2 regions of the Brevibacillus sp. NSP2.1 genome follow, and region 1 is predicted to be linked to the other one. Evidence: riboswitches for the same ligand, from Rfam matches in the RefSeq annotation. Region 1 holds a riboswitch; the other holds the start of a gene.
The links. Region 1 has a riboswitch for glycine ahead of M655_RS20355 (amino acid permease). Riboswitches for the same ligand answer to the same signal wherever they lie in the genome.
Positions count from the first base shown of each region.

Region 2: another riboswitch for glycine. It lies ahead of gcvT (glycine cleavage system aminomethyltransferase GcvT); the one in region 1 lies ahead of M655_RS20355 (amino acid permease).

Region 1 is NZ_CP048274.1:4,191,298-4,207,001, reverse strand. It holds gene M655_RS20400 (MSMEG_1061 family FMN-dependent PPOX-type flavoprotein) at 1-250, shown strand, start outside; gene M655_RS20395 (IS4 family transposase) at 445-1,590, shown strand; gene M655_RS20390 (WG repeat-containing protein) at 2,209-3,408, shown strand; gene M655_RS20385 (MerR family transcriptional regulator) at 3,464-3,832, shown strand; gene M655_RS20380 (putative bifunctional diguanylate cyclase/phosphodiesterase) at 3,851-4,681, opposite strand; gene M655_RS20375 (response regulator transcription factor) at 4,816-5,535, opposite strand; gene M655_RS20370 (response regulator) at 5,682-8,624, opposite strand; gene M655_RS20365 (hypothetical protein) at 8,730-9,056, shown strand; gene M655_RS20360 (sigma-54 interaction domain-containing protein) at 9,112-10,713, shown strand; gene M655_RS20355 (amino acid permease) at 10,810-12,180, opposite strand; glycine riboswitch at 12,489-12,589, opposite strand; gene M655_RS20350 (iron-containing alcohol dehydrogenase) at 13,048-14,193, shown strand; gene M655_RS20345 (hypothetical protein) at 14,208-15,590, shown strand; gene M655_RS20340 (NAD-dependent succinate-semialdehyde dehydrogenase) at 15,587-15,704, shown strand, end outside.
Region 2 is NZ_CP048274.1:3,381,844-3,397,547, forward strand. It holds gene M655_RS16375 (PAS domain-containing sensor histidine kinase) at 1-964, opposite strand, end outside; gene M655_RS16380 (M28 family peptidase) at 1,355-2,695, opposite strand; gene dat (D-amino-acid transaminase) at 3,051-3,902, shown strand; gene lipM (octanoyltransferase LipM) at 3,985-4,815, opposite strand; gene murG (undecaprenyldiphospho-muramoylpentapeptide beta-N-acetylglucosaminyltransferase) at 4,892-5,965, opposite strand; gene gcvPB (aminomethyl-transferring glycine dehydrogenase subunit GcvPB) at 6,072-7,544, opposite strand; gene gcvPA (aminomethyl-transferring glycine dehydrogenase subunit GcvPA) at 7,537-8,889, opposite strand; gene gcvT (glycine cleavage system aminomethyltransferase GcvT) at 8,933-10,036, opposite strand; glycine riboswitch at 10,128-10,244, opposite strand; glycine riboswitch at 10,245-10,341, opposite strand; gene M655_RS16415 (DEAD/DEAH box helicase) at 10,562-12,262, shown strand; gene M655_RS16420 (YqhG family protein) at 12,299-13,420, shown strand; gene M655_RS16425 (hypothetical protein) at 13,525-14,373, shown strand; gene M655_RS16430 (YkuS family protein) at 14,487-14,741, opposite strand; gene M655_RS16435 (YqzE family protein) at 14,778-14,939, opposite strand; gene M655_RS16440 (shikimate kinase) at 15,006-15,527, opposite strand; gene M655_RS16445 (stalk domain-containing protein) at 15,524-15,704, opposite strand, start outside.

The sequences.
Region 1 (15,704 bases):
CATCAACGGAAAAGCGACGATTACGAAAAACGCCGAGCTGCTCGCCGCGCAGAACTGGAAGGGCAAAACACTCGGGCTCGGTGTCGTCGTCGAGGTGGAAGAGTGTTTCATTCACTGCCCGCGCGCATTCAAGCAGGCTGGCGTGTGGAATACGGACTCGTGGGCGGACAAAGCGGACATGCCGTCGATCATGGAAATGTTCCGCGCCCATTTGCGAATCAACGGGGTTGCGTTGAAGGAAAACGGTTAGTGGCTCGCGGCGAAAAAAACCTTGAAGAAAGCTTCAAGGTTTTTTTCAACAGATAGCACTAGCGTTGCATTAATCTTTTCCCATCATTCAAAATACACATAATCTTTGGTATTTGGTTGTCTAGGGAACAAAAAAATCCTTTACACTGGAAAGGTCAGGTAGTTCCTGTCCAAATCCAACGCAAAGGATAGCTCATGGACAAGAATACCCTATTTTCTTCATTTGGTAAATGGGTTGCACCCATCAATATTATGAAACTTCAACAACGAATTGACGAAACGGATCAAGACAAGTACGTGAAGAAGCTGACGACAAAAGCGTATCTTCTCCTATTTTTACATGCCCAACTTCAGCAACGCGAAGGGCTTCGAGCCATTGCTGACGATGTTCTATCAAAGAAATTTCAGCAAGAATTAGGACTGTCATCGATCAGCCCCGCACAGCTTAGTCGAAAAAACAATCGGGTAGAACCTGCTTTGCTTGAAGAAGTTTTTGTCGACCTTGTCCAGCAAATTCAACGCGTTTCCGGAAAAGCCTGCTCTCTTCGAAAACACATAAAGATCATTGATTCCACTACAATTGGATTATGTTTGCAAAAGTATAAGTGGGCAACCTTTCGCGAAACAAAGGCAGGAATCAAAATTCATCTTCGTCTCGTTTTCGCAAGCCAGGAGGATGTCTATCCTGAAAAGATTTCCCTAACTTGTGCCAAATCCAATGACCGCACCCAAATGGAGTCGCTGATTGATGAGATCGGAGCCATGTACGTCTTTGATCGAGGGTACGTGGATTATGAAAAGTTCGATGAGTATACCGATCAGGGCATCTTTTTTGCTTCACGTCTCAAGGATAACGCGGAAACTCGTCATTTGTATACTTTCAAAGTACCACCAGAAAGCTCCGTTTTATCCGACTCCATGATCCTTCTTGGAACGCCACAAAAACGGGTGGATAATGTGTTACGACTGATTGAAACGCATGATTCGAAAGGAAATCGTATTCGAATCATCACCAATCGGTTCGACTTAGAAGCAGAAGAATTGAGCGACATCTACCGTTGGCGCTGGCAAATAGAACTGTTTTTCAAATGGATGAAACAACACGCAAAGATCAAGACGTTCTATGGAACAAGTGAAAATGCGGTCTGGAATCAAGTTTTTCTCGCTCTCATTGCTTACTGCTTGTTGCTTCTTGTAAAGCTGGAAAGAAACAGTCAGCACAGTCTGCTGCAAATCAGTAGATGGCTCAAAGTGTTTCTCTGGCAGACCTTTGAACAATGGATAGGCAGAATGGATTACCAATCCAAACGAACATCCAGAGGGCGACAGAAAAGGAAGTAAGTGTTGTTTGTTGTTGTCGATGTTGTAATAAATGTATAAAACTACCAAATGGATAGTGGCTACCTTTTGCTTGGCTGTTCTCGTTTTTGGTTGTGAAGTTGAAAATGTCATTCAGAATAATTTGACAATAGATGGATTCATTTTTTATGCAACGCTAATGAACAGATAGGAATTTATAAGTTTTGGGATAGTCGAAAGGCTGTCCTGTTTTCTTTCTTTAGGGTAGGATTAGAATATGGATACGAACATACTTAGACGGATCTTTTTTGATGATAATAAGAATGGGGATGTTTTTGTAAAGAAGCATGGATGTCTAGTAGATTGAAATCAAATCGATATGGAACGGAGAGAATGTCATTCATTAACAAACGGCTGTCAGAGATTGCATGAATGGATACACCTCCATTAAATCGTTATCGTTAATAAAGATTCCGAATAAATGTCTAGAATCTATTGATATCGGTATTTACTGAGATGGTAAATTTTTCGAAATACCGACACGCACGCAAAAGAACAGTTCCTTGTCCCCGTGTAGCCAACCCCCCTTATTGGTTTTAATTCCAAATTACCCTATAATTAGGGCAACTAACTCATTAGACTCTCGGAGGATGTACTACTATGCAGAAATTTTTGGTAACGATCCTAGCTATGATTCTGGCGTGTCTCAGCCTTGCTGGTGTATCCGCACAAGGTGCAGGCGAACCAAACCAGCAACTGTACCCACTAAGAAAACCTACCGGGAATCAATGGGCTTTGAGTGATCGTAACGGCAAGATTCATGCGAGATTTACTTTGCCCAAATACGGTACGATACAGGAATTCAAAGATGGCCTCGGCCTTGTACGAAACACGAGCATAGAAAAGTGGGGAGTGATAGATCATACTGGCAAGCTCATTGTTCCCTATAAATACAACTATATTTCCAGTTTCTCCGAAGGGCTTGCAAGCTTTCAGATAGGGGAAAGAAGCGGGGTGATCGACCGTACAGGAAAGGAAGTCATCCCTCCAAAGTATGAGCGAATAGTAGGTTTCCGTTTTGGACGATCAGCTGCTTCTGTGAATAAAAAATGGGGACTCATCGACACGAAGGGGAATTGGATCGTGCAGCCTACCTTTGATTACGTAGGCTACATTCCCGAACGGCAGCAGTATTCCAATGATCCGATCCTCATTAAGCAAGGTCCTTACTACGGATATATGGATGCGAAAGGAACCGTTTTGGTCCCCCCTAAGTACGTCTTGGCAAAAGAATTTTCTGACGGATTAGCCGCTGTCCAAGAAAAGGATAAGCAGATTGGGTTTATTAACAGCAAAGGCGAGTACATCATCGCACCGATCTATTATTTTACCGTTCCCTTTCGGAACGGAATAGCCTATGCTTCGAGCTGGAAAGCGGACGGAAAATCGCTTGGAGGAGGATTGATCAATAAAAAAGGCGAATGGATCATCCCGCCAGGCGAATTTACTCCTTTTGCAGGATCATCGGATGTAGAGGAAGGCATTTACAGGTACTACACTAACAAAGAAGACGGTCAATCTTACGCGGGTGCTGTTACCCTGACAGGAGAGGTCATTCTCGAACCCAAATACTCAGCTATAGGCAGATTTTATAACGGTATAGCCATGGTTCGCCTGCACGACGGCAGGGAGGGCTTTATCAATCGCAAAGGAGAGTATCTTGTAAGTCCACGTTATTTTGGTACCTATCAAAGTCCATATGGCTCTCTTATGGATCGTAACGGTCTGTACGCCATCAATTGGGGTCTCGATGGCTATTTAGATTATACCGGGAAGTTGGTCATCCCGCCCTATCGATAAAATTTGGAGGCAGCAGCCTCACAGCGGAAGGTTATCAGGCAACGCCAATCGGAGGGTGTGGCAATCGCGAATCAAGCAAGCCGCCAGCGAGACAGGACTTCCCAGCTCTACGATTCGCCACTGGGAAAAAACCGGGCTGATTACGACCGCGCGCGATCCGAAAAACGGCTATCAGTTGTTCAACCGTTCGCACATTCACAAAATCATGCTGTTGCGAGCGTTGCGTGCGCAGGTGTACTCGCCCTCCGTCGTAGAGCTGAAAAACGCCGTCGCCGAGATGAAGGAAGAAGATGTGCAGGAGGCGCGAAAAATCGCCGTGGACACCTTGCGTTATTTGCATCAGGTCAATGGCTGGCAAATGCGCGGCGTCCACGCTCTGTACGACCTGTGCCGTGTGCTGAAGCTGGTCGGGCAAGGGGGATGATTCCAGGACACCTGGATGCTAGAATTTGTTTTCCTGCTTCCATTCCACCTTGCGAAAAAACAGCGGCAGCTCCTGTTCATGCAGCGGCTTGCTCAGCAAATAGCCTTGCACAAAATCGCACTTCCACTTTTGCAAGGTATGAAGCTGCTCGTATGTTTCGATGCCTTCCGCGACGACGGTGAATCCCAGCTTTCGCGCCAGCGAGATGATCCATTCGACGAGAACGGTCCCTTCGTAATGATTGTTGATATGTGTGACAAACGAGCGGTCGATTTTGATCGTAGAAAGGGGGAGAGTCGTGATGTATTCAAGCGAGGAGTATTCCGTCCCGAAATCGTCCAATACGATTTTGATACCGTGATGGGCAAATCTTTTCAGTGAGTCGATCCGTCTGTCTTTGAGCGAGATGCGGTCCCGTTCGGTCAGTTCCAGCTCCAGCGATTGCGGGGAGAGAGCGGTTTGCTGCAAAATGCCGCACACCCGGTCAAAGAATAAGGAATCTTGCAATTGCAAGCCCGACAAATTGACGGACATGACGGAGTTGGGCATGTATTTTTCCTGAATTTGCTTGTTCTTTTGACAAGCGGTCTGGATCACCCAGTCTCCGATGGAATAAATCAGTCCTGTCTCCTCGGCGAGCGGGATAAATTCTGTGGGGGAGATCGGTCCAAAGTGCGGATGATTCCATCTGAGCAAAGCCTCAAAGCCGCGCACATTGCCAGATCCGGTCTCGAATTGGGGTTGGTAGTGCAAGGATAGTTGTTGAAGAGGCAATGCCTCTTGCAGATCATTGGCCAATCTCAGCTTGTGCTCCAGGTCCTCGCATGTCGCATGCGGTGTAAACTCCATTTTTTACCCTCCATATGCAGTCCAAGTCTTCTGGGATTGATTATGCACCTGATGTATTAGATAAGTTTCTGTCTATGTATTAGGAGAGTGTGAAATAATCTCAAAAAAAGAGCACCATCCCATGCGTTTGTCTGCTAGTTCCTAGAGACGAATTTATACCCCACACCCCAGACGGTTCGAATGTATTTCGGTTCTTTCGGATTGTCTTCGATTTTTTTGCGCAAGTTGGCGATGTGGACGTCAATCGCCCGGTCTGTGACAAAAGAATCAAAACCGCGAAGCTCGTAGAGCAGCTCCTCTCGGCTGAACACCTTGCCTTCGTTTGTAATGAACAGGCGCATGATTTCAAATTCGGAAAAAGTCGTCTCGACGTGGAACTGGTTGACGTAGATCGCCCTGCGCTCCAGGTCGAGCAGAAACGTATTTTCCGGGCAAGCGATCGTCGTATCCGCCTGCTCGGCGTTCTCCACGGAGGCGGCCTGCTGTTGGTATTGGTGAGTTCGTCTGATTATGGCTCCGATTTTTGCTGAAATCTCTCGCAGTGAAAACGGCTTGCAAATGTAATCGTCCGCTCCTGCTTGCAAGGCTTCCACCCGATCGGATACGTCTGTCTTCATCGAGACGACGAGAATGGGAGCGAGCGAAAAGCTGCGCAGCTCGCCGCACAACCGGGTACCGCTCATATCCGGCAGAATCATGTCGAGAAGGATGACATCCGGTGCAAACGATCGGGCCAGCTCCAGACCTTTTTGTCCATGATCTGCTATTTTCACAGAATAACCTTCCTCGGTTAAATACATGGCCAGCATTTCACCCATAATCTGATCGTCTTCGATAATCAATAGTTTGTACATCAGATTCCTCACTCTTTCTGGGAGAAAGTTATTCATAAAGATGGGAAAGAGCTAGCAATGGTTCATGATTTCCTAATACTTTTCTCATATTTTAGCAAAAAAATGAGGAGAATGGACCTAATTTCACGAAAAATGCTAAAAATTTGTTAGGAGTTCGCCAGAGTTTCCAGCCACTCGGTTGCGAGAGCTAATACTTCGTCCAGTTGCCACGCAAACTCGCTCATACATTCTTCATAATCGCTCCGGTTTGCCGATGGGGAGAGCAGACTCTCAACCTTTCTTGCTACGAGCAGCAATCGCTGGGCAGAGAGATTCCCGGCTACGCCGCTCAGCGTGTGCACCATGCGTCGGGCTTCCTCGGTATCGCCTGCGCGAAGCGTCTTTTGCAGCCGCTCGGCAAAATTCGCGTACTCGCGGGTGAACGTCCGGAGAATTTGCGTGTAGATCGGGAGTTTTCCATCCAGCCGCTCCAGCGCGAGCGACACATCCAGACAAGGCACAGGAATGGCCCGCTTCAACGTTTCTTTCATCTCTCCCAGATGAATCGGCTTCGTGATGACGCCATTCATGCCTGAGCGGTAGCAGTTGTCGTGCTCGGCTTTGATGACGCTCGCCGTCATCGCGATGATCGGCAGGCTCGCGTACTGCTTGTGCTGGCGAATGCGCAGCGTCGCTTCGCAGCCGTCCATTTCCGGCATGTGGACGTCCATCAGGATCAGATCCCATTTTTTCGTGTCCAAAAGCTCCAGCACTTCCAGGCCGTTTTTGGCAATCGTGACGGCATAGCCTTCCCGGCGCAAAAATTCGACAGCCACGAGCTGGTTGATCTCGTTGTCTTCCGCCAGCATGATGGTGCCGCGATGTCCGGGAAACATGACGTTTTCGAAAGAAGCGCTCTGCGCGGGAGCCGCGACGTGGGCGGTGTGCAGTTCTTTATGCTCCTGCGCTCCCAGCAGGGCGCGCGTCACGTCCATGCGATTAATCGGCTTGATGAGAACGGCGTCAGGCTGGACAGCTTCCTCCAGCGAGGCCAGCTCGTCGCGTCCGTACTCGGTCGTCATGGCGATGGTCGCCGCCTCGCATGCTTCGGCGAGCGTGTGCAGGCGCCAGAGCGACTCGACGCCGTACATGTCTTCCGCCTCCATGTCGACGAAGACAAAGCAAAACGGGTTGGATTCGTCCGCCTCTTCCAGCAGCGCAAACGCCTCTCGCCACGAGGCGGCGCAGGTCGGAGCAAAGCGCAGGCTCACCAACATGTTCGCCAGGCTGCTCCGCATTTTGTCATGGTCCTCCACGACCAGGACGCGCTGGTTGGCGTAGCCGGGAGGAAGCAGCGAGCCGGGGCTTTCGTTCTCTTGCCAGGGCGCGTGCTCGAACGCGAGGGTAAAGGAGAAGCAGCTTCCTTTGCCAATCGTGCTCGTGACTTCGAGAGTGGCGCCCATCATTTCCACGAGGCTGCGCGAAATGACGAGGCCCAGGCCGGTGCCGCCGTATTTTCTGCTCGTCGTGCCGTCCGCCTGGGTGAACGGCTCGAACAGCTTGTCCATCTGCTCCGCAGACATGCCGATGCCCGTATCCTCCACGGCAAAGTGCAAAAGCAGGCTCTTTTCGTCTTCCTGCACCAGCGTGACGCGCATGGCGACGTAGCCCTGCTCGGTAAATTTGATCGCGTTGTGGCACAGGTTGAGCAAAACCTGCTCCAGCCGATGCTGGTCCCCGATCAGCTTGGGCAGCATTTTCGGCGGCAGCTCGACGATGATCTCGATTTGCTTCGTCCCAAGGTAAATGCTCAGCATGTGCGAGAGCCGGCGGACAAAGTCGTCGAGGTCAAAGCTGGCTTTTTCCAGCTCCAGCTTTCCGGCTTCGATCTTGGAAAAGTCGAGAATCTCGTTGATGAGCCGCAGCAACACCTGCGAGGAAGAGAGAATTTTGTCCAGGTAATCTTTTTGCACCAGCGTCATGACCGTTTTTTGCATCAGTTGCGACAGTCCGATGATCCCGTTTAGCGGAGTGCGGATTTCGTGGCTCATTCGCGCCAGAAAATCGGTTTTGGCTTTGCTCGCTTCTTCCGCCTCTTCCTTCGCGGCCAACAGCTCCGCCTGGATGCGCCGCTGCTCCCGAAGCATAATGTGCAGCAAAAGCGAAAGCATGCCGACCAGAATAAAAGTCGACAGCCCGGTAATCAGGCTGGACAGCTCCTGTACGGAGTTCAACTGGCCGAGAGCTTCGCTCGAAGGCAAAACCGCTGCGACGGACCAGCTTGTAGAAGCGACGGGCGCATAGCCGATGTAGTAGCTGTTGTTGTCGATGGTGATGCGTTGCAGCCCTTTTTGGCCCGCGATCATGCTGTGGGCGATTTTTCCCATGTCCCCGGGCTGCTCCGTCAGCTTTTGCCGACTGACAAGCGCGGGGTTCGGGTGATACATGATCGTCCCGTCCCTGGAGAGCAGGATGGCATAGCCGGATTCGCCGATGGGATAGCTGCCGAGCATTTCCGGAATGTCGTCGAGCAAAATATCAATGGCGACGAAGCCCAAGAGCTTCCCGTCCTCTTTCAGCTTCATGGTGCCGCTGGTGACCATTTTTTTGGTCAAGTAATCTTCGTACGGCTCAGAAAAAACGACTTCGTCTGTGCGAACGGCGTCCTGGTACCACGGGCGTTGCTGGAGCGACCAGTCTGTCCCCGTAAGCTCGTCTGTGTTGCCGAATGTGAAGTTGCCCGCCTGGCTGGAAATCCAGACGAGTCCCAAGTTGCGGTCCAGCTTTTGGATGCCGTCCAGTGCGGCGGCCACATCCGGGTAATACGGGTTGGAAAACGCATCGTCCCGCGTTTTGACGGTTTGCAAGTAGCGAACGATCGACTGGTTGGTGCTCATCTGCTTGATGAGAAAGCTTTTCTGGGCGAAAAATGCGTTCATTCGCTCCGCCAGCGCCTGGCTTTGCAGAGTCAGCTTGCTCTCGATCTCGACTTTCATGATCCGATTGGTCTGGGAGCGCATGATGTAGCCGGACAGAGAGAAGGCGACGACGATGATTAACAGGATGAGGATGGTCAGTTTTCGGGCATGGCTGACGTGAAAAGTTTTCATGAGCGACCTCGCTATTTGTATGTAATCGCAAAAACTTTCGAGAAAAGACAGGACTCCATTCAGGTTGACGTGTAAAATATTGGATGAAGGCAAAGGGGGGCTTGCATGTACACGTCGTTGACTGTGAAATATTTGAAAATTTCTTCTTATCTCAAGCTGTGTGTAGGGGCCGGCTTTTCTCTCGGCCTGCTGGTCGGGCTTTTCCAACTGGTTGTCCTGCTTTTGATGCGCGCGGTGGACCACACGAGCACTGCGGCCGCGACGAGTATCCCGGACAGTCTGCTCGCGCTGGCAGGCACGATCTTGGCGTACACGTTTGGGGCGTTGAATTTCAGCCTTATTTCTTATTTTCCTTTTATGTTTCTGCTCAAACGTAAAAATGGAATCGCGATCGAAGGGATATTTGATTCGAGGGCGGAGCGTGTAAAATGATAGAGAAAGCTTTTCGTTCATTTATCAGGTCATGACATCCAGGAGAGAGTAGCCCATGTATTCATTGCGTCCTACGATGACGGTTGAGGAAGCAGTCGCGCATTTTTCGCCAGATCAAAATGAAGTGCAGGAAGTGTACAGCGAAGAGGGGGAGTTTCTCGGCTATTTGACGGTGGAAGCGATCGCCCACGCCATTCATCGCGGGGAACTGACGCGCCCGATTGTCGAGTACGTCGTGCCCGAGGTGAACCTGCCGGACCGCCAGAGGCAGGCCAGCTCGCAGGCGCAGCTTCGCGCTTTTTTTGAAAGCCCGGTCTGCCAAATTGTTTTCAATGCGCTGTACGACGGCGTCTATATTACGGACGGGGCAGGCGTCACGCTGTTTGTCAACCAGGCGTACCAGCGCATTACGGGCATTCGCGAGGAAGAGGTCATCGGCCAGCACATGGGCTATCTCATCAAGCAAGGCATGATTTCGGTGTCCGCTTCGCTGGAAACGATTCGCACGCGAAGGCCGGTGACGCTGATCCAGACGATCCGCAACAGCCGCAAGATCATCGTCTCTGCCACCCCTGTGCTGTCTCCCGCAGGCGAAATTTTGTACGTCATCAGCAGCGTCCGGGACATTACCGAGCTGATTCGCCTCAAGCACGAGCTGGACAGCCAGAAGCTTTTGCACAGCGATTTGCCGCACCCGGACCAGACGGGGCTGGAGGACGTCGTGCTCGGACCTGCGACGCGCTCGCTGTTCCGGCTGGCCGACAAGGTCGCCAAGACAGATGCGAAAATTTTGCTGCAAGGCGAGACGGGTGTGGGGAAGAGCATGATCGCCAAATACATCCATGCCCGCAGCAGCCGCGCGAACGAAATTTTCATGGAGCTGAACTGCGCGGCGATCCCGGGCCATCTGGTCGAGGCCGAGTTGTTCGGCTACGAGCCGGGGGCGTTTACAGGCGCGCTCAAGCAGGGGAAAATCGGCATTTTGGAGAGCGCCCATCGCGGCACGTTGTTTTTGGACGAGATCGGCGACTTGCCGCTGGAGCTGCAAGTGAAGCTGTTGAAAGTAGTGGAGGAAAGCAAATTCATGCGCGTCGGCTCCACCGAAGTCCGCCATGTGGACGTGCGGATCATTACGGCTACCCACCGCGACCTGGCTACACTCGTGCGCGAGGGGCTGTTTCGCGAGGATTTGTACTATCGGCTGAACATCGTCACCTTCGAGGTGCCGCCGCTGCGCGAACGCCGGGAAGAGATTGTCCCGCTCTTGGTGTCGTATCTGGAAAAATTCAATGAGAAATACAAGGAAGAAAAGACGATGACACTGGAATGCTACGAGTGGCTCACGAACTATAGCTGGCCGGGAAATATCAGGGAGCTGGCGAATCTGGTCGAGCGGCTGGTGGTCACGACTTTTCACGATACGATTGACGTCGGCGATTTGCCGAACTTTCTCCAGCAAGTGTTCCCGCAGGCAGAACCGACGTCTTTGCGCGAAGCGGTCGCCCGTCTGGAGCGGAGCATGATCGGCAAGGCGATCCAGACGCACAAGACGACCCGGTTGGCGGCAGAAGCGCTCGGCATCAGCCAGAGCGCACTCGTCCAAAAGATGAAAAAGCTGCAACTGCGCGTAGAGAACGAGCCGGAAGCGAGCAAATAAAAAGCATCCTGCGAATGCCTGGTGCAGTCGCAGGATGCTTGTCCTTGCCATGCAAACACATCGGAAGCCGGATGTGTTTTTTTGTTTGGCTGGCGATCAGTTTTCCAATACTTTCACCTGATCGACTTTAGCCTTGCGCAGCTTGTAAATCACGACGAGCATGATGAACCAGACCGGAGTGATGAACAAGGCCACGCGCGTATCCTCGGCAAGCGCGAGCACGACGAGAATGAACGCGAGGAAAGCGAGAATCAGGTAGTTGGCAAACGGAAAGAGCGGCATTTTGAACTTGTTTGTTTTTGCCAGATCCGGTCTTGTCTTGCGGTACTTCAGGTGGCAGATCACGGTAATGCCCCAGATGAACAGGAAGCAGACCGTCGAAACGCTCGTAATCAGAGTGAAGACGCCTTCTGGCATGATGTAGTTCAACACAACCGCAATGAGAACGACGACAGTCGAGAAGAACAAGGCATTGGCAGGCACCTGGCGCGTTGTCAGCTTGGTCATGGACGCAGGCGCATTATTTTCCTTGCCGAGCGAGTAGAGCATACGGCTTGTACTGAAGATGGCGCTGTTGCATGCCGAAGCGGCGGAGGTCAGCACGACGAAGTTGACGATACCTGCGGCAGCCGCGATACCGATAGCTGCAAACACTTGAACGAACGGGCTTTCGGTCGGGATGATGGCGTTCCATGGATAGATGCTCATGATGACGATCAGAGCGCCGACGTAGAAGAGCAGCACGCGAATCGGGATGTTGTTGATCGCTTTTGGAATCACGCGCTCGGGATCTTCTGTCTCCCCGGCAGTCAGCCCGACAAGCTCAATGCCGACAAAGGCGAACACGACCATCTGGAAGGAGAGTAAAAAGCCGTTGATGCCGTTCGGGAACATGCCGCCGTGGCTCCACAGGTTGCTGAAGCTGGACGCGCCGGAGTTTGTCGAGAAGCCTTTGACAATCATGAAGATTCCGACGGCGATCAAAGCGAGAATCGCGATGACTTTGATGAGCGCGAACCAGAACTCCATTTCGCCGAAAAGCTTGACCGTTGCCAGGTTCATGATGAGCAGGATGACGAGCGCAATCAATCCCGGCATCCATTGCGGAACCTCAGGGAACCAGTATTGCGTGTACATTCCGACAGCCGTCAAGTCGGCCATGGCAATCGAAATCCAACAAAACCAGTACGTCCAGCCTGTGACGAACGCGGCCATGTTGCCGAGGTAGTCTTTTACGAAGTCAACGAAGGAATGATAGTTCAGGTTGCTAAGGAGAAGTTCACCGAGCGAGCGCATAATCAGAAAGCAAATAATCCCAGTAATCAAGTAAGCAAACAGGATGGATGGGCCGGCCAGGTGAATGGATTTGCCCGCACCGAGGAACAATCCCGTTCCGATGGCCCCGCCGATCGCGATGAGTTGAACGTGCCTGTTTTTCAGGCCCCTCGCCAAATTTTGCTGTTGCATGTGATCCCCCTCATTTCTCATGCGTTTGATTCGTTTGCGGCTGTTGGTAAAAAACCAACCGCCGACCTTTCAAAAAGTTTATGAAACTTTATAATTCATATCTTAACATAGCGACCCAGCATAAATACATCATTAAGTTACTTCCATCGAAAAAAACGCTTTCATTTTTGAGCGAGGCAGAAAATTTGCGGTTTTGTCGGCAGTTTTCCCTCCTTTTTCGAGGCAAATGGAACGGCTGTTTCATGGTGAACGCACAACACTCCTATTTTTCTGCAACAAAAAAAGGAACGGGAAAAATAGACCGGTTCCTACTTTTCTCTGTCCTTTTACCTGAGAGATTTGTCCTGAGCGGTCAGGATTTGCTCCTTCGGTGCTAAACGGCGAGTTTAGTCTCTCCCGCAATATTCATCCGCGTCAGATATTCGCGTGCGTTCTTATGATAGTAAAATATTCCAAAAAGGTTGTCAAATGAAAATTCCTAATTAACAGATTATTTTAAACATAAAACATTTTTGATTGACGGAAGGCCAGATGACAAGCAGGAAACGACAATCATTCGTCGTTTTTTCCGCTAGCCAGGTGAGCGGATGTGTCGAAAGGGGAAGGGTATGGATTTTGATTTGATAATGAATCAAATGCGCAAGTTTGATTTGAATTATAATCAAACAGCGAATGTAAACGGTTGCTTTTGGCCGAAACAAACTATGCTGCGGAAAATGTGACAAAAAAGTGAGAAAAGGCTTGCCGCTGTTGGGGGGAAGGTCGTTTTTCCCGCAGGTGGCGGAGCGAAATTGGCACCCGCTTTTTTCCGCTTGGCACGGGAGTTGCTTTTCACGTAGCGGCATACAGAAAGGAGAGAGTGACATCATGAACATTTCTACTTTTGCCGCTGCAAACAAACTGGTCACAGGGCGGGATTCGCTGGCGCTGCTGCCCGAGGAGGTTGCCCGTCTGAAAGTGGCGCGTCCAATGATTGTGACGGACAAAATTCTCATTCAGGCCGGGGTAGTCGCGCAGGTGGAAGCGCTTTTGCCGATGGAGGCGGGCGTCTTCTCGGACGTGAACCCCGAGCCGGAAATCGAGATCGTCGACTTGTGTGTGCAGATGATCCGCGAAGGGGGCTACGACGGCCTGATCGCAGTCGGCGGCGGCAGCGCAATCGACATCGCCAAGGCAGCTTCCGTCATGGCGACGAACGAGGGCAGCATCGAGCAATATTTTGGCACGAATCTGGTGAAAAAGCCGGGCTTGCCGCTGATCGCGATTCCGACTACGGCGGGGACAGGCTCAGAGGTGACGAACATCTCGATTTTGTCGGATACGAAAGAGCAAGTGAAAAAAGGAATTGTAAGCCCTTACCTGCTGCCGGACGTCGCCATCGTCTCGCCGGTGATGACGCTTACGTGCCCGCCGAGCGTGACCGCTGCGAGCGGCGTGGACGCGTTGGTGCATGCGGTGGAAGCCTACATTTCCAAGTTCGCCTCCCCGGTGACGGACGCGCTGGCGATTGGCGCGATGAAACTGATTGCCGTTCACTTGCCGAAAGCGTACGCGTGCCCGGATAACATCGAGTCGCGCGAAGCGATGATTACCGCGTCGCTGATGGCCGGACTTGCTTTCGGCAACGCGGGCGTAGGCGCTGTCCATGCGCTGGCCTACCCGCTCGGCGGACGATTCCACATGGCGCACGGCGTGAGCAATTCGCTCTTGCTGCCTTACGTCATGCGGGCGAACAAGATCGCCTGCCTGGAAAAGCTCGGGGAGATCGCGCAGGCGCTCGGGGAAAACGTCGCCGGACTGAACCTGGACGAAGCGGCGGAAAAAGCGATTGAAGCGATGACGCGCCTGTGCCGTTACGTGGAAATTCCGCAGTCGCTGCGCGAGTTCAACATTCCGGAATCCGCGATCGCCGAGATGGCCGAAGAGGCGATGAAGCAAACCCGCCTTTTGAAAAACAATCCCCGCGCTTTGCGGAAAAAAGATATCGAAGACATCTATCGAGCAGCTTACTAAAAGGGGGACATCGTATGAAGTGGAAACAACGCAGAGCGGGTGAAGAAACCCCGTACATTCCGGCCGGACCGTTCAAGATCCGGCTGCCGTTTGTACACTATCGCTTTGAATGGCCCGATTATTTGCAAGGACTGTTGATGTGCGCCGTCGACCTCGGCGCGATCACGCTGCTCGCCGACCATCTGGGCATGCCGTTTGAGGTGGGACTGGCCGTTGTCATTTTGAATGGCTTTTTGTATTTGCTGCACCACCTCTTGGGCGATCCGGTCATTCCCGGCTGGATTACGCCGGCGATTCCGCTGATTGTGCTGTTTGTCGAGCAGTTTCCGGAAGGGCAGGAGCGGGTGTACGCGCTGATCGCCTTTCAGTTGACGCTTGGGCTGTTATCCATTTTGCTCGGGGTCACCGGACTAGCGAAGCGGGTAGTCAACTTCGTGCCGAATGCGATCAAGTCGGGGATTATTCTCGGCGCGGGGATTGGCGCGATTACCTCGATTTTTGAAAAGGGCGGGAAGTTCGACCTGTTCCCGTACACGATTGTCATTTGTATCGGCTTTTGCTTTTATCTCGTTTTTTCCAAACATTTTGAAGGGTTGAAACAAAAAGGGAAAGGGTGGGCATTGCTCGGCAACCTCGGGATTTTGCCTGCGATCTTGCTCGCGGTGTTCGTCGCCCCGTTGTTCGGGGAAGCGAAGTGGCCGGACATTCAATGGGGCTTCAGCCAGCCGGACTTCGCCACGCTCTGGTCGCAGTACACCGTCTTCGGGCTGGGCTTGCCGTCGCTCTCCTTTTTCATTACAGCGATTCCGGCTGTGTTCGCAACGTATCTCGTCGTCTTTGGCGACGTGTTGAAGACGAAAGCGCTTTTGTCCGAGTCCGACCAAGTGCGGCTCGATGAAAAAGTCGACTACAACCCGGACCGGGCGCACATGATTTTTGGCGGACGCAACATGCTGATGAGCCTGATCGGGCCGGACATTACGATGTGCGGGCCGATGTGGGCCGCGATGCAGGTCGTAGTGGTGGAGCGGTTCAAAAAAGGCAAAAAAGCGATGGACTCGTTTTTCGGCGGTGCGGGATCGTTTCGCTGGGGCACGAATACAGGCTTATTGCTTTTGCCGATCGTCAGTCTGGTCCAGCCGATTCTCGGCGTCGCCGTCGCCCTGACGCTGCTCGTCCAAGGCTACGTCAGCGTGCGGATTGGCGTGATGCAGGCGCGCAGCCAGCGCGACCTGGGCATCGCGGGTGTCGTAGGGGCGATTCTCGTCATCAAAGGAGCGGCGATGGCTTTTGGCGCTGGAATTTTGCTGTGCGTCTTATTATATGGAAAAGATTGGTTGCGCGGTGAAAAAGAGAAATTGTTCACGGCAAATGAAAAGGAGGAAAAGGCAGCGTGAAACAACAAGAATGGAACAAAGGCATGTACGTGAACGGAGAGTGGGTGACGCTTGCGGCACGCGTCGCGGTGCAAAATCCCGCGACATTGGAAATCATCGGCAGCGTGCCGGACG
Region 2 (15,704 bases), 810 kb from region 1:
TCTTCGTGATCTCAGACACATCGCGCGAGACGATCAGCATGCTGTCGCCCACTCCGTCACTGTTGCCCACAGGTTTGAAGCGCGACTCCACATTGACCCAATGCCCCTGGCTGTGCTTCAGCCGATAAAAGGTCGTCGCTTCCTCTTCCTTGCGCCAGCACTGTTTGAAAAGCTCGGTGACTCTCTTCTGGTCTTCCGGATGAATAATCATATGTATGACGGCAGGACCCATTCTGGTCATTTCCTCGCACGAATACCCCAAAAACGTCGCGTGCGCATTGGACACATACGCGACGCTTCCGTCCCGCTTTACCAAATAGATCATTTCGCTCATGTTTTCCGTAATCAGGCGAAAATGGGCCTGGCTCTCCTGCAACTCCTGTTCGATCTGTTTTCGCTGGGTAATGTCCCGGGAGTAGCAAATGATCCCTGTTACTCGTCCCTGCTTGTCCAAAACAGGGCCGTACGACAGCGAGACATGCATGAGCGAGCCGTTCTGGTGCCGACGGACTGTTTCATAGCCGACAATCGCCTTTCCCCGCAAAACTTCCGCATGGTAATGCTCCATCTCCGCGCGATATTCTTCGGGCACACACGGAATCGTTTTGCCGAGCAGGTCAGACGTACTGTAGCCGAACTGTTCCACGGACGCCTGGTTCACGTGAATGAATTTTCCGTCCAGATCCAGAATCGAGACTGCATCCGGAGTCTGCTGCAAAAATGCATCAAGTAGCTCCTTGGCTTTATCCAGCTCTCTTCTCAGCCGCGCCAGCTCTTCCTGTTCCCGCGTGTGCTGCCCTCCTTCCCTCGCCTGTTTGTACATGCGGTAGCACGGAATCGTCAGCAGCAGCGCGTACAGTAAATTCAGCGAAAAGAAAGACCACAAATCAATTCTCTCGGGATAGTGGCGCAGCAACAGTACGCTGACTGGAATCCAGCCGATGATGAGTGTTAACGAAAGCATAAAACTACTTGAGCCTATTGGTATCATCACAACCTCCGCTGTTCTTTGCTGAGTAGTATGGACTGTCGTAACTAGCATGGATTGGATTGAATATAATTTTCAGAAATATGTAAAAACAACAATATAGACTGGACGAACTTTTTTAGGATTCTTAAAAATTATAAACTTTTTTCCAATGTGTGGCTATTCCTTGTCATTCGACATATTACGACAAAACGCAGGCAAAACCCCAACAAAACACTCCTTCATGGCTAAAGTTCGCGGTGCGGCCAGAAATCAGGGCACATCCCCTTGTGTTCGCTTGCTCTTCAGCAAAAAAAGCGCCCTCCCGAGGACGCTCCACCTCTTCGTTTCCCGCACTTGTTCCATCGCTCAACACGCAGCAGCGCACTACTGAAAATCTTCCTCCGGCTCGCCCTGTCCGGTCGTCTGTCCTGACCGGATCGGATAGGCCGGAGTCGCCGTGTCCGTTATGTTTCCGACCGCGGAAAAAATCATTTGCGCCGCTTCGGCGAGCTGCTCTTTTTCTATAGTGGCGGGCACATCTCCCGCTCTGTCTGCCTCACCCGCCGCTTTTTGCCGCGTGACGAGCACAGCGGGAATGCCTGCCACGGTCAACGGCGCAAGCTCCCTTTGCTGCTCTGCACGCGCGACTTCCAGCGCAGACTGCTGTGCTCCCGCTTCCGCCAGCAAGCCAGTCGCCAGAACGGCTTCCCGGCGCCCGGCGAAGGCCGTTACGTCTCCGCTCCGCCCCACCGCATCGACGTAGTAGGCGGCGACGATTTTTTGCCTGTCCTGCTCGGTCAGCGATTCGCTGAAGGCCCGCTGCCCGCGCTGGCCCGCTGTCACGGCGCCAAAGCTGACCAGTTGCACCTCGGTATCGAGCTGGCTCTCGGACAGCTTGCGGGCGACCTCAAGCATGACTGCCACGCCGGAGGCATTGTCATTAGCCCCTGGCGACGAAGCGGCTGAATCGTGGTGGGCGAGGATGAGCACGCGCTGGCCTGTTGCCGCCTCTGTCGGCTTTTTCGTCGCGATGATGTTGTAGGCAGTATGCCGCCTTGTCACGCCGCCCTCGACCTTCACAGTGGCTCTCAGCGGCTGTTTCAGCGCCCGCTGCCGGAGCAGTTGCCCTTCCTCCCGCGACAGGCCGATGACCGGAACTGACATGTCCAGCGGCTCGCCCAGCGACGCCCGCCATTCCCCCTCGCGATCGTTCCAGACGATAACCGCTACGGCTCCGGCGGCAGCGGCCTGTCTGACCTTTTCTCCAAACGGAATTTCCCCGCGCTTGACCAGTGCAATTTTCCCCCTCGCCGCGCCGCTGGCAAAATCAGCGGCCCGGCCATAGCCCGCATCGACCAACTCTGCCGTCTGCGCGCCGTTTTGTCCAAACGTCAATGGCAGCGCCGCCCAGCTCCGCTCCCAGCCTTCGATCGCCAGAGACAGGCTCGCGGGCTTTTGGTACGTATGATAATAAAAAGGCTGCAAGGCAGTCTCATAACCGTATGAGCGCAAGGCATTCTCCACATATACCCCTGCGGCAAATTCCGTCTCGGTCGCGGCTGGTCTCGCTGTTTTCGCCAGGCGCTCCACATGGCTGTACAACAGATCGGCATCCATCCCTGTGCGCGCCTGATTCGCATATGCCTGCGGCAGCGCGAAAGACAGCGGCAACAGGCTTCCCCAAACAAGCAGTGCTCCTAGTGCGTAATGACCGGCGGATCGCATGGCATTCTCCCTTCTTCCTGATGCGGTTTGCCTTTATTATGGGCCGCCCTGCCAAACAGCGTCTAGTCAGAATAGTTAGTCAAATACCGGCACGCGCCGTCAGCGGCGGACAGCTTTCGTTTTCCTTCTGCCCAAATCGGCTCGCAGGCACATCTGGTCTTCGCCGAACGCGTCGATTTGTCGAGACGGCGGCGCCTATATGAAAACTTAATAGAGTAGCGCTTCTCCCCGCTAAATAATTGATAGCGGATTTTCCGTTTTCAAATTGACCCTGCGCAGTGCGATTTGCTACTGTTGTATCAAAATCATAAACCGTTGGAAAAAAGCGGATGGAACCACTAGAGGAGGACTCACCATGCTATATGTCGATGGCAAATGGGTTGAAGAGGGGCAAGCGGCCGTTCAACCGGAAGATCGCGGTTACAACTTTGGGGACGGCATTTACGAAGTCGTACGAATCTACAAAGGGCGCCTGTATCAGTGGGACGCGCATCTGACGCGGCTGTTCCGCAGCGCCCGCGAGATCAAGCTTGCGCTGCCGTGGAGCGCTGAAGAGCTGACCCAGTTGGCCAAGGAACTGCTTTTGAAAAACAACATCACCGAGCAGGACGATGCGACTCTCTACTTGCAAATCTCTCGCGGCGCAGCTCCGCGCATTCACGATATCCCGAGCGGCATCAAGCCTGTCATCATGGCTTTTGTCCGCCACAAAGCCCGACCTGTAGAGGACTTGAAAAAAGGCTGGACAGCCCAACTCGTCGAAGACATCCGCTGGCTGCGCTGTGACATCAAGACGCTGAACCTGCTGGGAGCCGTACTGGTCAAGCAGTACGCGAAGGACGCCGGAGCGCAAGATTCGATTTTGCACCGCAACGGCATCATTACAGAGTGCAGCTCGGCCAATCTGTTTGCGGTAAAAAACGGCGAGCTGTACACGCATCCGGCCGACCACTTGATCCTGCACGGCATTACCCGCCAGGTCGTCCTTGATCTGGCGAAGGCAAACGGCATCGGCGCTCACGAGACGGCTTTTGACATCGCCTTCCTGAAGCAAGCCGACGAGCTGTTCCTCACCAGCACGACAGCGGAAATCATGCCGCTTGTATCCGTCGATGGCGAGGCCGTTGGCAACGGACAGCCCGGTCCTGTCACAGCGAGGCTGCAAGCTTTGTTTGAACAGCACATTCACGACAGCGTGCTCGTCTAATTCGATTGATTCCATAAAGAAAGCTCTCCTGACTGGCAGTACGCCCAGGAGAGCTTTTCGCGTATGTTCGCCAACAAACAGCCTAGCGGCGCAAATTCCACTCATCCGTCGCATAGCGCGTCCGGGCGAGCTCCTCCGCCAATGCCAGTTCCTCGTCTGTCAACGCGGACGGCACCAGCTCCACTTCCAGTCCGGTGGCGAAGCCTTTGGAAAACGCTTCAATCGCTTCCTGCAAGCTCACAGGCCGCGGGCTTACCTCGTTGATCGTCACCGCTTTTTGGCGGAAGCTGTCCATCATCCGCTGCTTGACGCGGTCCGACGGGAAGTGCAGCAGCGAGAACAGCAATTCGACGTCCATGTCGAGCAAAATGGAGCCGTGCTGGAGGATGACGCCCTTTTGGCGCGTCTGCGCGCTGCCTGCGACCTTTTTCCCTTCCACGACCAGTTCATACCACGATGGCGAATCGAAGCAAGCGGACGAGCCTGGAGAGGTGTACTTTTCTTTTTCCTCCTCGCTCGCAAGCGACACCATCTCTGCTGCCAGGCCGAGGTTTTGAAAGCCGTGCAAAAGGCCGAGACTGATGATTTTGTACGCCTCGGTGACGCCGGACGGCATCCGCGGATGCTCCTCCGACACGATCACGCTGTAGGTCAGCTCCTGATCGTGCAAAACGGCACGTCCTCCTGTCGCGCGGCGGACAAAGCCCAGCCCGCGCTTTTGCACTTCCTCCAGATTGATTTCCTTGATCGCCTTTTGAAAATAACCAATCGACAAAGTAGCCGGGTCCCACGTGTAAAAGCGAACGGTCGGGGGCACCTTGCCCTCGCTGTGCAACTGCAAAATCGCCTCGTCCACAGCCATGTTCATCGCCGGAGACATCGCTTCCGTCACGATATAGCGCCACTGTTCCATCGTATGTACCTCCCTACTCACAACACCTTCATTTTACGCTTCTCCCCATAGGACGGCAAGGCTTGGATCGGCTGCATCAACGAGCCGTCTCCTCGATGATCGCCATGACCTGCGCCAGCGCGTCCTGCTGCTTTTCGCTTGCGGCGCGCAGCTTCTCCGTAATCGCCGGACGCTTTTGCTGCAAACGGTCCAGCGCCCGGATCAGGCTGTCTGCGCTCAACGCTTCCTCTTCGAGCACCTCGCAAAAGCCTTGCTGCTCAAAAGAGCGGGCGTTCAATATCTGGTCTCCCCTGCTCGCCGCCCGCGACAACGGCACGAGAAGCATCGGCTTTTGCAGTTGCAAAAACTCGTAAATCGCATTGGAGCCTGCGCGCGAGACGACGAGGTCGGTCATCGCCAACAGGTCAGGCAGCTCGTCCTGGACGTACTCGAATTGCCGATAGCCGTCCCGCTTCAGGCTGTTGTCCAACTGATTTTTGCCGCAAATGTGCACGACAGAAAAACGCTTGGTCAACGCGTCGAGCGTGCCGCGAACGGCTTCGTTCAACCGCCTCGCCCCCAGGCTGCCGCCCATGACGAGCAGCACCGGTTTGTCCGGGGAAAAGCCGCACAGCGCAAGCCCCGCTTCCTTCCGGCCTGTTTTCAGCTCGTCGCGAACGATCGCCCCTACATGTGTCCCTTTGCCCTTGGGCAAATGCTGGAGCGTATCGGGAAACGTCGCGCACACTTTAGCGGCAAAAGGCAGCGACAGCCTGTTGGCGAGTCCCGGCGTCAGATCGGACTCGTGCAGGACGACAGGCAGCCCATTCAGCCAGGCGCCAAAGACGACGGGCACGGAGACGAATCCTCCTTTGGAAAAGACGACAGCCGGCTTCCAGGCTGCGAGAAAGCGGTAAGCTTGCCAGGCGCCTTTGCCTACGCGCAGCGGGTCGGTGAAGTTTTTCCAGTCGAAATAACGGCGCAGCTTGCCTGTCGCAATGCCGATGTAGCGCACGCCGTCGAGCCTGCTGACCAGCTCCCGCTCGATCCCTGTCGTCGAGCCGATGTAGGCGACCTCCCAGCCTTGCTGCAAAAAACGCGGGATGAGCGCGAGGTTGACGGTGACGTGCCCCGCGGAGCCGCCGCCTGTAAATACGATCCGTTTGTTCATCATTGGTTCTCTCTCCCCGAAATGTCGGATCAATCCCATCTGTTCATGATAGCATCATTCGGAAAGAAAAACCGCCCTGTAAAAAGGCGGCTTTTCCAAAAGAGAGCTATTGTGCTTGCGGCTGGTAGCGCAGAATCGGCTTGCGCGCCGCTGTCGCTTCGTCCAGACGTTTGACCACGGTTGTGTGCGGCGCTTCCTGTACAAGCTCAGGCGTTTCCTCGCACTCGCGGGCAATTTGCAGCATAACGTCGATGAACTCGTCGAGCGTTTCTTTCGTTTCGGTTTCGGTTGGCTCAATCATCAGGCACTCGTCGACAATCAGCGGGAAGTAGATAGTTGGCGGGTGATAACCGAAGTCGAGCAAGCGTTTGGCGATGTCGAGCGTGCGTACGCCCAGCTTTTTCTGGATCACGCCAGACAAAACAAACTCATGCTTGCAGACGCGGTCATACGGCAGATGGTAAGCCGTAGCCAGACGGCGCATCATGTAGTTCGCGCTGAGCACCGCATTTTGCGACACTTGCAGCAAGCCTTCCGGACCCATGGTGCGGATGTAGCTGTGAGCGCGCACGAGAATGCCGAAGTTTCCGTTGTAGCCTTTTACGCGGCCGATGGAAGCCGGACGGTTGCTGTCCCAGTAGAAGCTGCCGTCTTCTTTTTTCGCCACGATCGGCGTTGGCAAAAACGGTTCGAGAATCTTTTTCACGCCGACAGGGCCAGCACCTGGTCCGCCGCCGCCGTGAGGGCCTGTAAACGTTTTGTGCAAGTTGAGATGCACCACGTCGAAGCCCATGTCGCCTGGACGGGCAATGCCGAGGATCGCATTCGCGTTCGCTCCATCGTAATACAAGAGGCCGCCTGCTTCGTGGACGATTTTCGCCATTTCCACGATGTCTTCCTCGAACAGACCGAGCGTGTTCGGGTTGGTCAGCATGAGTGCCGCTGTATCAGGGCCTACGGCATCGCGCAGCGCCTGAATGTCTACCAGGCCGCGCTCGTCAGAGGCAATCGTGACGGTGTCCAGTCCTGCTACCGCTGCAGAAGCCGGGTTCGTACCGTGCGCGGAGTTTGGCACGATGACTTTTGTGCGGTGGCCTTCGCCGCGGCTCTCGTGGTACGCGCGGATCATCATCAGACCTGTCCACTCGCCTGCTGCCCCCGCAGCCGGTTGCAGCGTAACTGCGTCCATCCCGGTGATTTCAGCCAGCTCTTCTTGCAGGTTGTACAAAAGCTCCAGTGCGCCTTGTACGGTTTCTTCCGGCTGGTACGGGTGCGTCTGCGCGAAGCCTGGGTAGCGGGCAACGTCTTCGTTGATTTTCGGGTTGTATTTCATCGTGCAAGAACCGAGCGGGTAGAACCCGTTGTCTACCCCGTGGTTGCGACGGGACAATTCGGTGTAGTGACGAACCAACTGCAGCTCGGATACTTCCGGCAGTTCAGCAGGAGTTTCGCGGATGAGGTGCTTCGGCAGCAGGCTTGCCACCTCTACCTCTGGTACATCCAATGCCGGCAGATTGTAGCCCACACGGCCCGGTTTGCTCATTTCAAAAATCAGTGCTTTTTCCTGGTCGTTACGCACGTGTGATCGCCTCCAATTCAGCCGCCAATGTGTCGATTTCTTCCTTGGTCCGCAGCTCGGTTACCGCAAGCAGCGTATGGCCCGCGTATTCCGGGTAATCCAGTCCCAGATCGTAGCCGCCGATGATGCCAGCGTCAAGCAGCTTTTTGTTTACTTCTGCCACCGGCTTGGACAGTTTGACTACGAATTCGTTGAAGAATGGAGCGGCAAAGACCACTTCCAGACCTTTTGCCTGCAGCGCTTGCTTGGCGTAATGCGCTTTTTGCAAGTTCATCATCGCCATTTCCTGTACGCCCTGTTTTCCGAGCGCAGTCAGGGTGATCGCAGCCGCCAGTGCCAACAGAGCCTGGTTGGAGCAAATGTTCGAAGTCGCTTTTTCACGACGGATATGCTGTTCACGAGCTTGCAGCGTCAGTACGAAACCGCGCTTGCCGTTCTCGTCTTTGGTTTGCCCGACGATCCGGCCTGGCATTTTGCGCATCAGCTTGGTAGTCGTTGCGAAATATCCGCAGTGTGGTCCGCCAAACGATGCCGGAATGCCGAACGGTTGCATGTCGCCCACCACGATGTCAGCGCCCAGTTTGCCTGGCGCTTCCAATACGCCCAGCGCAAGCGGGTTGGAAGAAACGATGAACAGAGCGCCTTTGCCATGAGCAATCGGCTCGACCGCTGCCAAGTCTTCCACGTTTCCAAAGAAGTTAGGATATTGCACGATAACGGCCGCTGTGTTTTCGTCAATCAGCGCTTCCAGAGCTTGTGTGTCGGTTACGCCGTCGTTGTTGATGCCGACTTCAACCAGCTCTACGCCTTGACCGTACGCGTATGTTTTCAGAACGCCGCGCGCTTCCGGGTGCACAGCACGGGAAACGATGACGCGCTTTTTGCCAGTGTGACCAGCCGCCATCATCGCCGCTTCTGCCAAGGAAGTCGCTCCGTCGTACATGGAGGAGTTCGCTACTTCCATTCCGGTCAGTTCACACACCATAGTCTGGAATTCAAAAATGGCTTGCAGCTCGCCCTGGCTGATTTCAGGCTGGTAAGGCGTATAGGCGGTAAAAAATTCTCCGCGCAGCAACATGTGGTTGACTGTGCTTGGCGCATAGTGCTGGTAAACGCCAGCACCCAAAAAGTTGACGTGCGTGCTGAAGTTCACGTTTTGATTAGCCAGACGCGTGAAGTATTTCACCAGATCAGGCTCGGACAGAGCTTCCGGAATGTTCAGCGCCCCTTTGAAGCGCACTTCTTCCGGGATGTCTGCAAACAGTTCTTCTACACTGGAAATGCCGAGAGTTTCGAGCATTTCGCGCTTGTCCTGATCGGTTTGGGGCAGGTAGCGGTATTTCACGAACGTTGTCCTCCTCAAAATAGGATGTATAGTGGGCGATTGCTTAGTTTTTCGGACGTTTATAAAACGGAGCGGCGACAACCTCTGCTTTGAGGCGTTTTCCGCGAATTTCCACTTCCAGTTGGGTGCCAAGCGCCGCATGTTCGCTTTTCACGAGCGCCAATCCGACGTTTTTCTTCAAGGTAGGGGACTGCGTGCCTGTCGTCACTTCGCCCACCAGCTCTTCGCCGACGTAGACCGGATAGTGCGTGCGCGGAATGCCGCGGTCGATCATCTCGATGCCGACGAGCTTGCGCGGCGCGCCGTTTTCTTTTTGCGCCTTGAGCACCTCTTGGCCGATGAACGGCACTTCTTTGTCCACCTTCACCGCGAAGCCGATGCCTGCTTCAATCGGCGTGATGTCCTTGCTCAGCTCCTGGCCGTACAGCGGCAGCTTCGCTTCGAAGCGCAGCGTGTCGCGCGCGCCAAGTCCGCAAGGCAGAAGCCCGTCTTCCTTGCCCGCTTCAAGCAACGCGTCCCACAGTTCAGCGGCACGCTCTGCAGGCAGGTAAATTTCAAAGCCGTCCTCGCCTGTATAGCCTGTGCGGGATACCAGAGCGGAAATGCCAGCGACCTCTACGTCGCGCTCGAAACGGAAGAAGCCGATTTTCGACAGGTCTGTGGCGGTCAGCTTTTGCAAAATCGACTCGGCCAAAGGCCCTTGAATGGCGATTTGCGCCGTTTGCGGCGAAATGTTTTCAATCGTGACACCCGGAATCAGGTGCTCTTCCAGCCATGCATAGTCTTTGTCAATGTTTCCTGCGTTGATGACAAGCAGGTAATGGTCGTCCGCGTATTTGTAAACGAGCAGATCGTCGACCGTACCGCCGTCCGGGTAGCAGAGCACGCTGTACTGCGCTTGCCCGACAGCCAGCTTGGACACGTCGTTGGTGGTGACGCGCTGCAAGTATTCGAGCGCACTCTCGCCTTTTACGTCTACTTCTCCCATGTGGGATACATCAAACAGACCTGCTTTCGTCCGAACGGCTTCGTGCTCCTGGCCAATGCTGGAAAACTGTACAGGCAGCTCCCAGCCGCCGAAGTCGATTGTCTTGGCGCCGTATTTTGCGTAGGAATCAAACAGTGGCGTTCTTTTCAGATTGGACATGTGTGGCACCTCCCAAAAACTGTTAGTCGGCATTTCTCCCCATGAAAAAACAGAGGCGAAAAAACGGGTACACCAAAAGAACGGTGCCCATTTCTCCTCCTCTGTCCTTGGTACCTGAGAGTTACCTTGCCAATCAAGCGCGGCGGGGATCACCGCGCTTGCAAGTTTCCCCTTTGGTGGCTCCGATTTCGAGCTCTCTCCAGAGTTGCGTCCAGTAGAGGTTCTTTTGCCTGAGAGATTCACCGTTCCCGGCTTGCTCCTTCGGCGCTGCAGTGGTTCGCGCAGTCTCTCCCTGCTACTATCATTCGCGTTGGTTAGATGGTCATACATAAGTTTTTGCTATGATTTCCATACTAATGAATGAACTTCCTCTATATCCTACCATGAGAGTCCGCCGTTGAAAATATGCAAATTAACAGTCAGATCAAGAAATACTTAACAAAATGATGAACACGATCATAAATGTTAAGTTTTTTGATAAAGCGCATGAAAGTTATGGCAGAGCTGTGTAAAGGAGTAACGTATATGCCGAATATTCCTGTTTCATTTGACACGAGCTGGATATCCCCGCTGACGGAGCGAATGCACGAAGACGGCCCCTGGGACAAGTGGGAGCTGTTCAAGCTGGCGCTGGAAGCGGAAGAGGCCATGGCTGTTCGCGAGTTCGATCAGTTGCAATGCCTGAAATACTTGCCGCTGCTCTCCCCGTTTCCCCACCAGTTGCAAACGGCGGAGCGAGTGCTCAACGACATGCGCGGACGCGCGATCCTCGCCGACGAGGTCGGACTGGGCAAGACGATCGAAGCCGGGCTGATTATGAAGGAGTACATGGTCAGGGGCCTGGCGAAAAAAATTCTCGTGCTCGTCCCCGCCTCCCTCGTCATCCAATGGACGAAGGAGTTGCAGCAAAAATTCGGGATTCCCGCCGTGGCGCAAAAAAAGGAGTACATGTGGCGGCAGCATGAAGTCGTCGTCGCCTCCATCGACACGGCGAAACGAGATCCGCACCGCCGCCACGTCCTCGACATCGACTACGACATGCTGATTATCGACGAGGCGCACAAGCTGAAAAACAAACGGACGCGAAACTATCAGTTCGTGAAGGAAATTCGCAAAAAATATTGCCTGCTGCTCACGGCTACGCCGATCCAGAACGAAATGGACGAGCTGTACAACCTGATTAATTTGTTGAAGCCGGGGCACCTCGGCCACTCCACGTCGTTTTCCTCCAATTACGTCGAAGGAAAGCGACAGTCGAAAAACAGCGACAAATTGCGCGAAGAAATTGAAAAGGTGATGATTCGCAACAAGCGAAGCGACGGCGGCATCCAGTTCACCAGTCGCCGCGTCCAGTCGATTCCGATTGAGCTGTCGCAGGAAGAGATGGAGCTGTACGAGGGCGTCACCCGCTTTGTGCGCGACCAGTACCAGACAGGAGCTGGCCTGTTCAACTCGCTCGCCTTGATTACGTTGCAGCGCGAGGTTTGCTCCAGCAAGGAAGCCTCGTTCATGACGCTGTACAACATGCACCAGCGCACCAGCGAAGACTCCCCCCTGCGCGGCCGAATTTTGGAGCTGGTGGAGATGATTAAGCGGATCGAGACGCATTCCAAGGCGGCCAAAACGGTCGAGCTGATCCAGGAGATCAACGACAAAGTCATCATTTTCACCGAGTACCGGGCGACGCAAAACTACCTGCAAAAATATTTGCATGACCACGGCATTACTTCTGTGCCGTTTCGCGGCGGCTTCAAGCGCAGCAAAAAAGACTGGATGACCGATTTGTTTCAAAACCGCGCGCAAGTACTGATCGCCACAGAGGCTGGCGGGGAAGGGATCAACCTGCAGTTTTGCAACCAGGTCATCAACTACGACATGCCGTGGAACCCGATGCGCGTCGAGCAGCGGATCGGCCGTGTCCACCGTCTCGGCCAGAAGCGGGACGTGCACATTTACAATTTGTCCACCGTCGGCACGATTGAGGAGCACATTTTGAAGCTGCTGTACGAAAAAATCGACCTGTTCGAGATGGTCATCGGCGAACTGGACGACATCGTGGAGCGGCTGAATCTCAACTCGTCGCTGGAAGAAAATTTGACGCAGATCATCATGGATTCCAAATCGGCCCGCGAAATGGCGTTGAAGCTCGACAACATGGGCCACGCCATCCGCGCCAGCAGACAACAGCACGCATCCCCTGCCCTGTCGGAAGCGGCAGAGCAGTAGCAGAAAAAACGCACACAAGAAAAGAGGTTTCTCCTGATGCAAGCCAACCAGGTCAGGCAATTTGTAGAGCGCTACCTCGCGACTTTTTCCGCGCACATCGTCGAAGCCCACCCGGATTACTTGACGGTCAAGCTTCCGGTCGAGGTCGACAAGGATATCGGCAACCGCCCGTTTTACTGGAGCTGGGTCGACAAAATGAACCTGGCCTACCAGCCGCTCGTGCTCACCTTTGCGTTTCACCCGGACCGGATGCCGGACGGGCTGCGTGCCGAGCATCTGCATCTGGGCGCTGCGCGCATGCAGCAAATTTTTGCCTCGGCGAAAAAGCACGGGCGCTTTTTATGCATGTACGAGCAAAATACCGCTTCCTTGCCAAGCACCGGCAAGCGTCGCTCCACGCCGCTCGTTCCCTGGCTCGGGCTCAACCTGAAAGTATCGCTCATCTGCGACAAACGGCGCGACATCATGCTCTATCTCGGGATCAACCTGCATCAGCCGCGCCTCGTGCACGACTTTTCCTCGTTTTTGTTTCAGTTGACGCTTGCGCCCGCGATCCCGGACTACTTTTACACGCTCGACCGGAAGCTGTCTGTGGAAGACGCGCTGGAGCTGGCCCGGCAGGAGGTCGATGCGATCATCGCGCAGGAAGACCAGGAGTGGGCCGTAGAGGCGCGGGCGCGACTGACGGAGGAGCTGGACATCCTCGCCGCCTACTACGAAGAGCTGGCCCGACGAGAGCCGCCTGCCGAACAGAGCGAGACAGAAGCAGCCGAGGCGGAAGCGGTAGAGTCCCCGGAGCAAAAAGCCTCGATCCCGCTGCCTGCGCGCGACGCCGTCCCCGCCAGGGAGGCTGTTGTCGAAGCTGCGCAGACGCTTGACGAATACCGCTCTTCCGGCGGGCGAATCCTCGACTTTTTACGTGCCAATGGCGTCCAGGTGACGCCGCGCGAGGAAATCAACCAGGAGGAATGGAAAAAAAGCACGCCGGAAGAAGAAAAACAGCGACGGATGGACGAGCTGCGCTGGCAGTACGAGCCGCGCATCGAGGTTCATTTTATTAACGGCGGACTGTTTTACTTGCACTCTGCTCCGCCTGTCATTAAAGCGCATCCGGCAAAAACGGTGCGCCATCTCCCCGCATCCGGGCGAATCATGTAAAAGATCAGCGAGAAGAAGTGCTGCGGAACTGACAAGTTGCAACAAATCTTTTTGTCATAGCTGGTTACAATAGGAATAAGCTTAGCCTGTACAAAAGGTGGTGCATGTTTGTGACCAGACGATTCCTCCCCCTTCTCGGGGTGCTCTTGTCTTTTGCGTTGCTCGCCTGGCCTGTCCACGCAGAGGAGAGCTGGGACAGAGAGTTTCACGCCCAAATCCAGACGTGGATGAACGAACTCGCCAACCGCGATCCGCAATTCAAGGAGTGGCAAAAAGCCGATACAGAAGTGCAGACGCTCGGCCCGAATCAACATCAGTGGCTGGTCAGCATCAAAAAAACAGACAGACAGGTAGGGTACCTGGTCGTGGGAGAGGCCGTCGAAGCGCCTGCCCAGGAAAAATTCGTGCTGTTGGAATACGGGGTCGGGGAATACATTTTGTTCGACGATGCCTTTGCCCCGCGGGAAATTGCCGCAGAGCCTGTCTACGACGGATTCGCTTCCCACTGGCTGATCGCCCGCCAGTCGTCGCCGCAACTGGTGAACGCCAAAACAGGCGAAGCGTACCCCGCTTCCTTCGCCGCAAACGAGCCAGTCTTTCGCAGCCTGGCTGCGCAAAATCTGGTACAGACCGGGCAACGGCTAACAGAGACGCGCATCCTGCAGCGGGCGCAAAGAGATCCGTTCGACCAGATCGGCTGGGTCAGCCAGTTGTACGGGGACAGCGCAATTTCATGGCCGCAGTTGTGGCAGCAGCAAAGCGATGCACCCGTGACGCTGACCGTTCCGCTGTACCACTCCCAGGTGCTCGCCCCGTTCGTCGTCGGCTCGCTTCATTTGTGGAACGATCAAAACGCTTACGTGGGAGTATGGGATGAAGGGCTGCGCTTTGTCCCCTACGCTTACGCTGACAAGGTCGGAAGATTTTACGTAGCGGGACAGCCGCAGAGCTGATCCGTCGCTTTTGGCAAAAAAACAAGCTCCCTGCCAGTCGCTGGCGGAGAGCTTGTTTTTGATTGGGCTGCGCATGCTTGTCTAGCGAAGGCGCAGCCTTTGGCTTTTTTCGATCAATGATGATCGGTTGGGGAAAGGCGTTCGTGTACGGCATGAAAAACTTCATTGGCCGTCATTCCCTCTGCATTGATTACCGACGCACCTGTAATCGTCTTGTTCTGATCGCCCAAGACGTTTATATCCTGACCCGTAATCACGATCGCGTCGACCACCTGTTGCCAGTTTCCCAAATCGACGACATCATAGCCGTTATCGCACAGCATTTTGCGAATCTGGGAAAGGGACTTTTCTACCGCTACTCTCGCCATACGCACCGCACCCTCCGTCCGCTTACCAAGGTAGGATTATTTGCGCCACAACAGCCGGATCGACATAGGGATCGCCCCGAACCAGCGTGCCGACCAAGGCTCACGCGGAGCCTTTCGCTGACGCCGTTCATCTTTTGGCGTATCCATGTACTGGACAAACAATTTCGTCAGGTACTTCAAATACTCTTGAAAGGACATCGCACGTGACCTCCTTCGTACTCGCAGATACACGCCGTCTTTTTTCCGGCAATAGCGCTGTCCTTTTTATTGTTTCCCGTCTTTTGCGCTTTCAACCACCTGCGCCTTAATTTCGTCCACGATCGCCTCCAGGCTTTTTCCGGTCGTATCCACCTGGATCGGGGCAAAATCGTACGCCCCCGCGCGTTCCGCCATCAATGTTTTCACACGTTCTGCCACCCCGCCGGAAAGCAGCGGGCGCGAAGTATCGTTTTCCAGCCGCCTGATTAATTCTTCTTCGCTGGCATAAAGCGAGATCACGGTTCCTTTTGCCAGCATGACCTCGACATTTTGCTTGCGCAGGACAGCTCCTCCGCCTGTCGTCAAAACTTGCGGACCATCGTCCAGAAGCTGTGACAGCAGGCGGGACTCCGCATCGCGAAAATACGTCTCCCCGTGCCGGGCGAACAGCTCCGGGATGGAGCAGCCTTCCTTTTCGATGATCGCGGCATCCAGGTCATGGTGCGCGATTCCCAAAGAATCGGCCAGCGCGACGCCGACCGTCGTCTTTCCGGTTCCCATAAAGCCGACCAGAATCAAGTTTTTCATTTTGTTTCCGCCACCTTTCCACTCGCTTTTCGCGTTTGAATTTTTACGGTTTTCTCGGCTGGATTGTAGTCCGTATCCCATTCGAATACGTCAGCGAAAAACGACAGCGGCACCATCGTGCGCTCCTTGATTTCCGTCAGCGGATGACCGAGGTCGAGCTTTTGCCCATCGCGGATG